DNA from 2 places in the Lysinibacillus sp. CTST325 genome. Region 2 is predicted to be linked to the other one. Evidence: riboswitches for the same ligand, from Rfam matches in the RefSeq annotation. Region 2 holds a riboswitch; the other holds the start of a gene.

Region 1 (5,441 bases), on a different contig from region 2:
TCCATAATTTGTCGTTTTGTAATAGTTGTCATTGTTACTTCCTCCTAGCTCGCGCAAGACTCACATTCTAGCAATTCTACAGACGTTGAGCGCACATAATAAGTCGTTTTCACACCGCTCGCCCAAGCATTCATATGCAATGCTAGTAAATCTTTCGCCTTAATCGTATTTTGAACGTATAAATTAAGTGAAATGCCTTGGTCGATATGACGTGCTCGTGCAGCATTTTGTTTAATTGTCCAATTTTGATCGATGAAATAAGCAGATTTATAATACCAAGTCGTCACAGGTGATAGATCAGGTACTGTTACTGGAATTTTGTAATCCTTCTTCTCTTCTGAATAACTCTTTTGGAAGATTGGATCAATCGTAGCCGTACTGCCTGCTAAAATAGATGTTGATGAGTTCGGTGCAACTGCCATTACATAGCCGTTACGCATCCCTTTTTCAGCAACCGCGGCGCGTAACGCGTTCCATTTATGACTGTCATAGCCACGTTTGTCAAAATACGCACCCGTATGCCAATCTGAGCCTTCAAATAATGGGTAAGCTCCTTTTTCACATGCCAAATCGTTAGAAGCACGAATCGTTAAATACGCAATTTCCTCATATAGCTTGTCCGCAAACTCTACAGCTTCCTCAGACTCCCATTGAATTTCTTTCAAAGCTAATAAATGGTGCCAGCCAAATGTGCCAAGTCCAATACCACGGTAGCGTAGGTTCGTACGCTCTGCTTGTTTTACTGGAATTGTATTTAGAGCAATAACGTTATCTAACATACGTACTTGAACTGGGATTAATCGTTCTAGAACGCCAGCCGGTACAGCTCTACCTAAATTAATAGATGATAAGTTACATACAACGAAATCTCCAGGCTTGCGACGTGTTACGATGACATCATCTTCTAGGGTAATAGATTCGAATTCAGTCGCTGACATATTTTGGAATATCTCTGTCCTTTTTCTTCAACTAGGTTCGCTAAACCTAATCCGTTCTCTTTTGAACTGCTGTATATCACTATACAGAGGAGACTATATCATCATCCTCAGCTCTACCTGTAGGATGCTCCGCTTTTCCCTTTATGAATTATCCCATTTTATAGGGCCTCGCTTGAGGGGTACTCTACTCGCTTCTTCACTCATATTTTTCAATGAGCTATGCTTTCGATAGTCGTTAGGCTTTTACTTTTGATTAATTAATTTAATCAAAAGATTTAGCACGGTGGGTTATCACATTGTGACTTTCCCCGTTTAACGGAGTTTTCGACAACCATTTCTGATTGAAGGTGCTACTATTAACACAAATTGCTTGAGTAAATCATCCCTTCATGCTTATTCGGATTCATACGATTTACTTCATCACGATAGAACATAAACGGCACGCCTGTTTCTAGCTGTGAGCGCATAATACGCTTCATAATATCAATGGCTGGTACGACTTCACGACTTAACAATGGATTCGCGATACATTCCTCATATTTAGTACGGAAAGAACCGTCACCCTTTTTCTCATCGTAGAAATCTTCTAGTGAGTAGCCCATAACCTCTCGTACTTCATGCGGGTCAAATAAATGCCAATCCCCACGTGCCTCAACAGTTTCCATAAATATATCCGGTAAGCATAGCCCTGTGAAAATATCATGGGCACGTAGACGTTCATCCCCATTGTTTAAGCGTAAATCTAAAAACGTAAAGACGTCTTTATGCCAAACATCTAGATAGACAGCAATAGCTCCTTGTCGTTGCCCAAGCTGATCGACTGAAACCGCTGTATTATTAAGCTGTTTAATCCATGGTAAAACGCCACTTGATGCACCTTTAAAACCTTTAATAGATGAGCCTCGGCTACGAATTTTACCCATATAAACACCAATACCACCGCCGTACTTCGATAATGTTGCGACATCTGTATTCGTGTCATAAATGCTTTGTAAACTATCATCTACTGTATCGATAAAGCAACTAGATAGCTGTCCATGTGTTTTACCTGCATTCGATAATGTCGGTGTGGCAACAGTCATATATAAATTACTCATTGCCCAGTAAGATTCACGGACTTTCTCTAAACGATTTTCTGTTTCATCCTGCATCAGAGTCATTGCAATGACCATCCATCGTTCCTGCGGTAATTCCACTGGTGTTTTCGTGTAATCACGGACTACATAGCGGTCCATTAATGTTTTTAAACCAATATACGTAAACAACTCATCACGACTTGATTCTAGATAAGAAGCGAGTTCCTGAAGCTCCTGCTCACTATACTTTGTTGTTAAACTTTCATGATACAAACCAGCTTCTGTATAGTGTGCTAAATGTTCTGGAAAAACCTTATAAACATCTTTCACTGAGACACCACGACGCGTTGCAAATTGATCATACAGTTTTTCTAAATAAACTTGAGCTGCGACAAATGTCCAGTATGGCTCCTCCTCATCAATTAAGCTAAGCGTTTGTAAAATCATCGCATCCGCCCATGCTTCAAATGTCGCATTGTCGTTTTTTCGTAGCCATCGATCCGATAATCTTACAAAACTTTCGAGTTCATCCTCCGTGTAATTTTTCTTTAGCTTAGCAATTTGCTGTTCGATTTGAATTGTCATGTACACATTCTCTCCCTTTCCTTCTCCAGCAACACAAAAAGCGATCACGCAACATCTATCGGTTACGTGATCGCAGTAAAATCGGAAATGGAAATGAAGGACATGCACACAAAGAAGTGAACAAATCTCTCGCCTCCACTTCTCAATCCCCGAAGAATGTGTTGCTGTCTTGAACATATCGGCAGGTCTCCTGGCTCATGCTTCCTCCAAATGATAACCTTCCCGTTCTTCACAGTGGCCTACTCATCATTTGTCAGCACTTACAGTTGCGGGGACAGCTTCGGCTTAAGATGACTCTTTTTCCGAATTCCCTTTTAAACCATATTGGTACCGCTCGTCCAAAATACTATATATTGTGTTTTAACTCCTAAACAAATCTAACATATTGTGTTTATTGTTGCAATAGGCGTTTTGCCCCTTGCACGTTATAAAGTGCGACATTTTCTCGAAGCAAGCCCAATTACAATGCAGTTTTACGTAGTTTTTCAAAATTTCTAGGAAATTTTTTTTGTGCTAGCTGCTCTTTTTCAGGCTGTATTCCTAGCAAAACTACTGCACATGGACCAGCCGATTTCTCAACATCTAACGAACTTTTGACCTGTTGTTCACCAAAAAGCCGAGTAAATTCGGCTTGTAGACCTTTTGATCCAACTGGCCATACTTGCTGCACGATTCCCTCTTTCCACGCCTGAAAAATAGGTTGCAGCTGTGCGACATCTTCAGGCTGTGCAAGGATTTCATTGCCTACAAGCGGTAGTCCATAGGTGTACCAACTAAGCTGTTCATGCTTAGTTGCTGCGTGTTTTTGCTGCTCACCTAGCATCGTTATAGACAATCCTGATTGTACAGTCGCCATATTGGACTCTGTACTACCATCTATCGGCGGACAACTAAGACCAGCCTCATCAAAAACCTGCTGAATGCCTGCAACATAACGAGACCATGCAGCATCCCCTGAAAAATTAGCGAGTAAAATATGGCTTGGTAAAGCATTTGCAGCAAGCTGCTCTAAAAAAGTAACACGCGCCGTGAAGTATGCCGTTAGTTGGTCTGGGGCAGACACAACATCTTGTGGTTTTTCACCAATCGCCGCGGCATTATCTGTTGTAGCAAACAGCTCACCTATTTTTATTGCATTTCTCAATGTACTCGACCTTCTTTACGCCCAAACACATTCGACAAAATTGGCATCACAATTGCAACGATCACTAGGTTTATGAGTGTTGCCAATGGAAGACTAGTCAGTGCCGCCCAGTAAAATGCCGGACTAATGATAAAGTAAAATGGTAAAGGTGCCACAACGCCATTTAAAACAAGTGCCACAGGCCATTTCCAGAAATGCATTCCTTTTTTATGCATGACCCCAAAGACCCATACAACAATAAACATTTCTACTGCGATAATAATATGTAGAGGCCCATATGGAAATCCAGTAGTTAAGGCTGAGATAAAATGCCCAATGACTCCCGCAACTCCAGCTAATACTGGAGATAAAAATACAACGCTCAACAATGCAGGTGCAGAGTCAAGCGCAGCAGTTGAAATAAATATTGGAATTTTAATAACTGCACCTACTGCACAAATTGCCGCTACCATAGCAGTGAGCGTCAATTTTATCAATCTTTGTCGATCCATCCCATTTCCTCTTTTCTTTAAATTTTTTATAATAGCGTGGGATTGATTTCCGTTCCGGTTGGGCGCTTTCCTGGGGGCGTCCGATGAGCCGCTTCGCTGCACAACACGATGTTGGTCACGAAGGCGTTATCACAGGACGTGATGGTTTTAGCCTTCGTTCCTCTATTGTTAATCCCCAAGGGGTCGCCCAACCTCCACTCCAATCAACTTATTTACAAAGCATACGTCCTTGGAAATCTTATCCCCAACATGAAAAGCCTAATAAAATTTTTTTAAAACTATATCATTTGATTTGTTCCCCAATACCGTACCAAATGCGTACGATTTGTTCGGCTTCAGCAAATAATGCCTGGTACAAACGCCCACATGTATCACGCAACAATCGTGCCTGTTTTTCCATTGGCACAACTCCACGTCCCATATCGGTCACTATTATATAGACTGCACAATTTTCTTCCAGAGTCTTTAGTCTTGTCAAAAAGGTTTTGACAAGGGGTTCATCCTCCTCAAGATCTTGTGTCAGGAGCCACTTCTCTATATTTTTAATAACTAGTACATCACAGGCTGGGCTGCCATCAGGTAGATTGCCATCTACTAGCTCAACTTTTTGACCTTCGAGCAATTTCATGACATAGTCGGTTTTTCCACTATAGGCACCTCCGATAAAGACATGCATCTCGCTCCCTCCTCCCAAGCCTTTCTTGTAAACGTTAAAGAAAACATTTTATCATGCGGTGATTGATACGACCAAAAAGTTTGCTCAGTCGGTGCAAATTCAACGAGAAGTGCTCGAATAACTCCACCATGGACAACGAGATGATAAACATCTTCGTTTTTTGGTAATGCCGTGAACCCTTCAATGACACGCGCACAAAAAGCATCCAAGCCTTCCCCCTTTGGAGGCGGTGACTGAACGGGGTCGTCTAACCATGCACAATAACGACTATCTGTTTTCAAGTCCTCATATGTTCGCCCTTCAAATTCACCGAAGTTCGACTCTCGAAATCTCCTATCAGACACATATGTTGCATTCGGAAAATAATGGGCAGCTGTTTCTCTACAGCGCAGCAAATCACTACCATACACCTTTGTGACATCTTGATCTACACTAGTCAGTAAAGAAGGATCAGCTAATGCAGAATCTGTCCAGCCTATATAACGCTTCTCCAAATTTCCCTTTGTCGGTGCATGTCTCATTAAGTGAACA
Region 2 (5,441 bases):
GCATTTGCTTTGTATTCTTCGATAATGTCGGTAATAAGCGGTATTAGCTGTTCAGGCTCTAATCCTTCAACAACAGGCTGAGCCGCATGTGCTGTCCGACCAACCGGCTTGGCACCAATAAAAACATCGAATTTACTTTTACGATAAACAATGCCAATATCATCAAATACGGCTCGATAACACGCCATACCACAGCCATTAAAACCAATATTCAATGTTTTCGGTAACGACATACCACCAAGCTGTTCTTGAATTTCTTCCGCATATGGAATCGAATCGGCCTTTTCTCCATAGCAGAAGTCACAAGCCTTTAACGATAGCACGTCACCAAGTGGTGCGAGTAAAAAGTCAACTGCACGAAGCTTTGCGGTAATCTCTTCAGGCTCAGACGTTGGAATTTTCAAATGAATTTGATGGTCTGGTGTATACTCCATCGTTCCTTCCTCACCAACTACTTCAGCTAACGTCTTCATTTGTTGAGGAGTAAAGAACTTATTGGCTACCCCAGGACTAACCGCTAATTCAAAAATAGATTCGATTTTTTGTTGAACACGCTTAGGTGATACTTTCACCGTGCTCGTTCCCTTAACCATTGCAAGAGCTGCTGTCGCCATTTCAAGTGACGATTTTTCAGGCTTTGGTTGTGGTGTTATGGCTAAACTGGGCTTAATACGATTGGCATTAGGATCTGTCGCAAAATCATTACGCGCTGCTCCGGTTTCTTGATTCATCGCCCATGGTTCATTTTCTTCCTTAAGTCGTTGATGTGGTCGTAACGGTTGTTTTTCCTCACCAAGTGTATATTTGCGCTGATATCCACGTGGCGTAATCATTTTATTGTCGTAGAAGAACGTTGTTGAATTCCCGATAATAACCGTTGTTAACATGCCGATATCATGTTCAAGCATTTCTGCTAAAGTAGTCATCGTTATTTCCTGACGGTCACGATATGCGCTTTTCACAAGTCCAACTGGTGTATCTGGCGAACGATATTCCAGTAAAATTCGTTGTGCCTCTACAATTTGTCTCGTACGACGTCCACTTTTCGGGTTATAAAGAGCAATAACAAAATCCGCCATTGCTGCCGCTTCTACTCTTTTTGCAATTAAATTCCAAGGTGTTAAGTGGTCACTTAAACTAATAGTACAGGCGTCATGCATAATGGGAGCACCTAGTAAACTTGCACATGAATTAATAGCTGAAATACCTGGAACAATTTCTACCTCGATACCAGTTGCTTCTGTCCAGCCTAGCTCGATTAATACCTCATACACTAATCCTGCCATTCCATAAACCCCGGCATCACCGCTGGAAATGACCGATACGATACTTCCAGCCTCTGCTTGACGCACCGCTTCCTGTGCACGTGAAACTTCCTCTGTCATACCAGTACTAATAATTGATTTTGCACTAACTAAATCCTGAATCAGTTCAACATAAGTTTTATAGCCTATGATCATATGACTTTGTTGTAGTGCCTCCACAGCACGAGTCGTAATATGTTTAAAGTCTCCAGGGCCAAAGCCAACTACGAAAATCTTACCTTTTTGTGCCATTTTGTTACCCCTCTTTCACCTTTTCAATGCCTTTAATGGCTGTTGTTTGTGCTGTACGCTGCAACGAACCTTCACGCAATGTAAAGACATGCTCATTATGTAACGCTTCATGATTTAAATCTTGAACTAGTATTCTCGCATGCTCCTGCGTCGGCACTCGGTACCAATTTCCCTGAGGATATGCAATGACAACACAAGCATCCTTACACCTGCCATTACAGCGGGTCCTTGTCGTATGTATTTCCTTATCAAGCTCCAGTAACTGTATTTCATCACGAATTGCCTGTGTAATGTCCTCAGCATCTTTTTTCATACAGCTACTACCATTGCAAATAAAAAGATGTGTTTTCATCCCCTCTAAATTCCAAGTTGTCATAGTCGTTCTCCCCTCATTTGCTTTTTAAAAAAAGAAAAACCTTTACTCTAGACGAAGAGTAAAGGTTTAGTAGAAGCCAAATAAAAACGAATATATACGGGTACTCGTTTTCGCTTCAACTTCTCCCTCCGAAAAGTTTGCATGCATCATCACATAAGCAGGTTTCCTGACTTAAGCTTCCTTTTACTTTCGCGCCTTCCCAAGTTTTCACTAGTGGCATCCGCGATTTCATAGCTATTACAGTAGCGGGGGCTGTATCGGACTTTCACCGATTTCCCTATTATCTTGAATATTCAAGCACTTATGGACGTTTTATATGAATTTATAGTTTTTTTATGTAATAGAAAACTGTTTCTATCATAGCTTATTTTTTTAAAATTTCAATATTTCTTTCTTAATTTGTGACAATTTTTTTAAAATTCCATAGAAAAATGCGACATCCATTTTCTATTTATCTAAATTTTCGACATAGACACTCAATTTCAAATTTTTTCACAAAAAGTATAGCATATATATGGAAATTCATGTTACACTTTGTCGTGAAATCTCACAACTTCATCTTTTTTCGGTGCGAATTGTTCAGCAATTCGCTTAAAAGGGAAGCCGGTTCAAGTCCGGCGCGGTCCCGCCACTGTATTAGGGAGTTTTATAAAGAATGTCACTGTCCAAAGGATGGGAAGGCCTATAAAACGTTGAACTAAAGCCAGGAGACCTGCCGAAAAACATGTGATCGTTTCAACCTACGAGGATGGGTGTGCGGCTTAGCAGATTAGAATTTTATTTGCTTTTTTAGCTATGCACTTTTCCACAACTGGAAAAGTGTTTTTTTATTTTCGCACGCTAATTTGAAAAATTTTAATGTGAGGAGGAGAGATTTTTGAAATTTTCTGGTTGGAAGCTTAGTTATTTCTTATTGGCATTTTTATTCGTGCCAAATCGTGCATTTGCGATGCATATTATGGAGGGCTTTTTGCCAATCGAATGGGCGATTTTTTGGTGGGTCATATCGATTCCATTTATTATTTTAGGATTACGTTCTATTCGTAAAACCATTGATGAAAATCCGGAAACAAAAATGATATTAGGGCTATCCGGTGCCTTTGCCTTTGTGCTATCAGCCTTAAAGATTCCTTCTGTAACAGGGAGTTGCTCTCATCCAACTGGAGTTGGGCTTGGAACAGTTCTTTTTGGACCATTAGCGATGAGTGTTATCGGGACAATCGTATTATTATTCCAATCATTACTGTTAGCACATGGTGGGCTTACAACATTAGGGGCAAATACTTTTTCCATGGCAATTATGGGTCCTATTATCGCGTACTATGTATTTAAGGGCTCACAAAAAATGGGACTATCCTTTTCCATCGCTGTCTTTTTAGCAGCAATGCTTGGTGACTTAGGTACATATGTTGTCACTTCTGTACAATTAGCTCTTGCCTTCCCTTCTGAGGTCGGAGGCTTTATGGCTTCATTCACAAAATTTGCTAGTATTTTTGCGTTAACACAAATTCCTCTTGCTGTTAGTGAAGGAATTTTAACAGTGATCGTTATGAACTTCCTGAAAAAATACAATGTGAGTGAATTAAAAGCTTTACGTGTTTTCTCAGCAAAGGAGGCTCACTAAAATGAAAAAAAACTTACTGCTTTTAGCCATTGTTGTGTTATTAGCAATCGTTCCTCTATTTATTCAAAAAGGTGCAGAATTCGAAGGGGCTGATGGCGAAGCGGAGGCAGCTATTGGTGAAATAGATGCTAGCTACGAGCCATGGTTTGAAAGCTTATGGGAGCCACCAAGTGGTGAAATTGAAAGCTTATTATTCGCACTACAAGCTGCTATTGGCGCTGGATTTATTGGCTATTTCATCGGCTTAATGCGCGGTAAGCATAAAGAAGGTTAAACGCGATGTTACGCATTGATAAGTATGCTTATTTGAATAAATTAGCGTCTGTTCATCCGCTAGAAAAAATGACGTTATCCCTTGGACTACTTATATTGTCGCTTATCATGAGAGATGAACGAATTTCACTCATTACATTTATTGTGATGAGTGCTTTTATCATTTTAAGCGCAAAAATCCCTGCCAAATATTACGCTAAATTACTATTGCTACCTGGATTTTTTTTACTATCAAGTTTAGTGTCCATTTTAATTTCTATAGCGCCAACAACTAGCACGCTACCACCTCATATTTGGTCATTTTCACTTAATAGTTGGACGATTTTTATCGGCAGTGCGAGCCTCGTGACAGCGCAACAGCTTTTTTTCATCGTCCTTGGCAGCATTAGCTGTTTGTATTTTTTAATTCTCACAACATCAGTCCAATCTATTTGTTACGTGCTACGACAATGGCGACTTCCAACTCTATTTGTAGAGTTAGTAGAGCTAACGTATCGTTTTATTTTTATCTTTTTAGATAGTATGCAAAAAATTCATCTTGCCCAACAGGCACGTTTAGGATACAGCTCCCCTATGCAGTGGCTTCGCTCGGTATCAATGCTAATTGCAGCTTTATTTGTCGAGATGTTCCAACGTAGTCGTGAGCTAACCAATGCGATGGAAGCGCGTGGTGGCGAAGCTGTCTATTGGCAAGATGATCTTATCTATAACACGAAAAATTGGGTAGGTATTGCTGCTATTTTTATACTCCTCATCATTTATGGAGGTCTTTTCTGATGACTGATTTATACTTTGATTTAACACATTTATCCTACGCTTATGCAGATGGAACTCATGCCTTAACAGATATTACACTTCAAATTCCAAAGGGGAAAAAAATCGCTTTACTTGGTCATAATGGAGCTGGAAAATCAACGTTATTTCAGCATTTAAATGGTATTTTGAAGCCTACTGCTGGAACTATATCCTTTTGTGGTAATGAACTGAACTATAGTAGAAAAGCATTAAAAGAATTACGCCAACAGGTTGGTATTGTTTTTCAGGATGCAGACAACCAGCTTTTTTCTGGCACAGTTAAACAAGATATTGCTTTTGGTCCTTTGAATCTTGGCTGGACAACTGAAAAAATTGAAGAAAAAATTGCGTGGGCTGTCACTCAAACCGAAGTCGAAGCATTGCTAGATAAACCGATCCATTTTTTAAGTGTTGGACAAAAAAAACGTGTCGCGATGGCAGGAGTACTTGCAATGGAACCTTCCGTTTTATTATTAGATGAACCGACAGCTGGACTAGATAATTATTATAGCGCACAAGTTTTACAGTATTTAGCTACATTAGAGAACGGTGCACGAACAATTTTACTAGCTACGCATGATATTTCATTAGCCTATGAATGGGCAGATCAAATAGTCGTGATGGAAGCTGGGAGAATTATTTATAATGGGGATCCAGTTGAAATGTTCTTCCAAGAGGATTTGCTTGAAAGAGCCCATCTTGAACGCCCATGGGTCTTTGAAATGGCCGTTGCCTTACAAAAGAAAAAATTATTTAAAAAAAACATTAAAATGCCTCGTTCGAAGAAAGATTTATACAGTCTTATTGAGCAGCTTTA

Evidence for each region. A riboswitch is a leader RNA that binds a small molecule or an ion and turns the genes downstream of it on or off. The one in region 2 is predicted to bind cobalamin.
Region 1: linked by a shared signal. The riboswitch ahead of ACYQ73_RS09040 (ribonucleotide reductase N-terminal alpha domain-containing protein) and the one ahead of ACYQ73_RS23330 ((2Fe-2S) ferredoxin domain-containing protein) in region 2 are both predicted to bind cobalamin.

Annotation. Positions count from the first base shown of each region.
Region 1 is NZ_BAAFHO010000002.1:697,450-702,890, forward strand. It holds gene ACYQ73_RS09030 (ribonucleotide-diphosphate reductase subunit beta) at 1-32, opposite strand, end outside; partial or broken gene ACYQ73_RS09035 (ribonucleoside-diphosphate reductase subunit alpha) at 45-956, opposite strand; partial or broken gene ACYQ73_RS09040 (ribonucleotide reductase N-terminal alpha domain-containing protein) at 1,298-2,599, opposite strand; cobalamin riboswitch at 2,762-2,949, opposite strand; gene ACYQ73_RS09045 (hypothetical protein) at 3,060-3,743, opposite strand; gene ACYQ73_RS09050 (ECF transporter S component) at 3,740-4,234, opposite strand; gene ACYQ73_RS09055 (bifunctional adenosylcobinamide kinase/adenosylcobinamide-phosphate guanylyltransferase) at 4,518-4,910, opposite strand; gene ACYQ73_RS09060 (histidine phosphatase family protein) at 4,859-5,441, opposite strand, start outside; gene cobS (adenosylcobinamide-GDP ribazoletransferase) at 5,431-5,441, opposite strand, start outside.
Region 2 is NZ_BAAFHO010000015.1:35,354-40,794, reverse strand. It holds gene cobJ (precorrin-3B C(17)-methyltransferase) at 1-1,556, opposite strand, end outside; gene ACYQ73_RS23330 ((2Fe-2S) ferredoxin domain-containing protein) at 1,561-1,932, opposite strand; cobalamin riboswitch at 2,071-2,252, opposite strand; cobalamin riboswitch at 2,481-2,666, shown strand; gene ACYQ73_RS23325 (energy-coupling factor ABC transporter permease) at 2,810-3,556, shown strand; gene ACYQ73_RS23320 (energy-coupling factor ABC transporter substrate-binding protein) at 3,558-3,830, shown strand; gene cbiQ (cobalt ECF transporter T component CbiQ) at 3,836-4,606, shown strand; gene ACYQ73_RS23310 (energy-coupling factor ABC transporter ATP-binding protein) at 4,606-5,441, shown strand, end outside.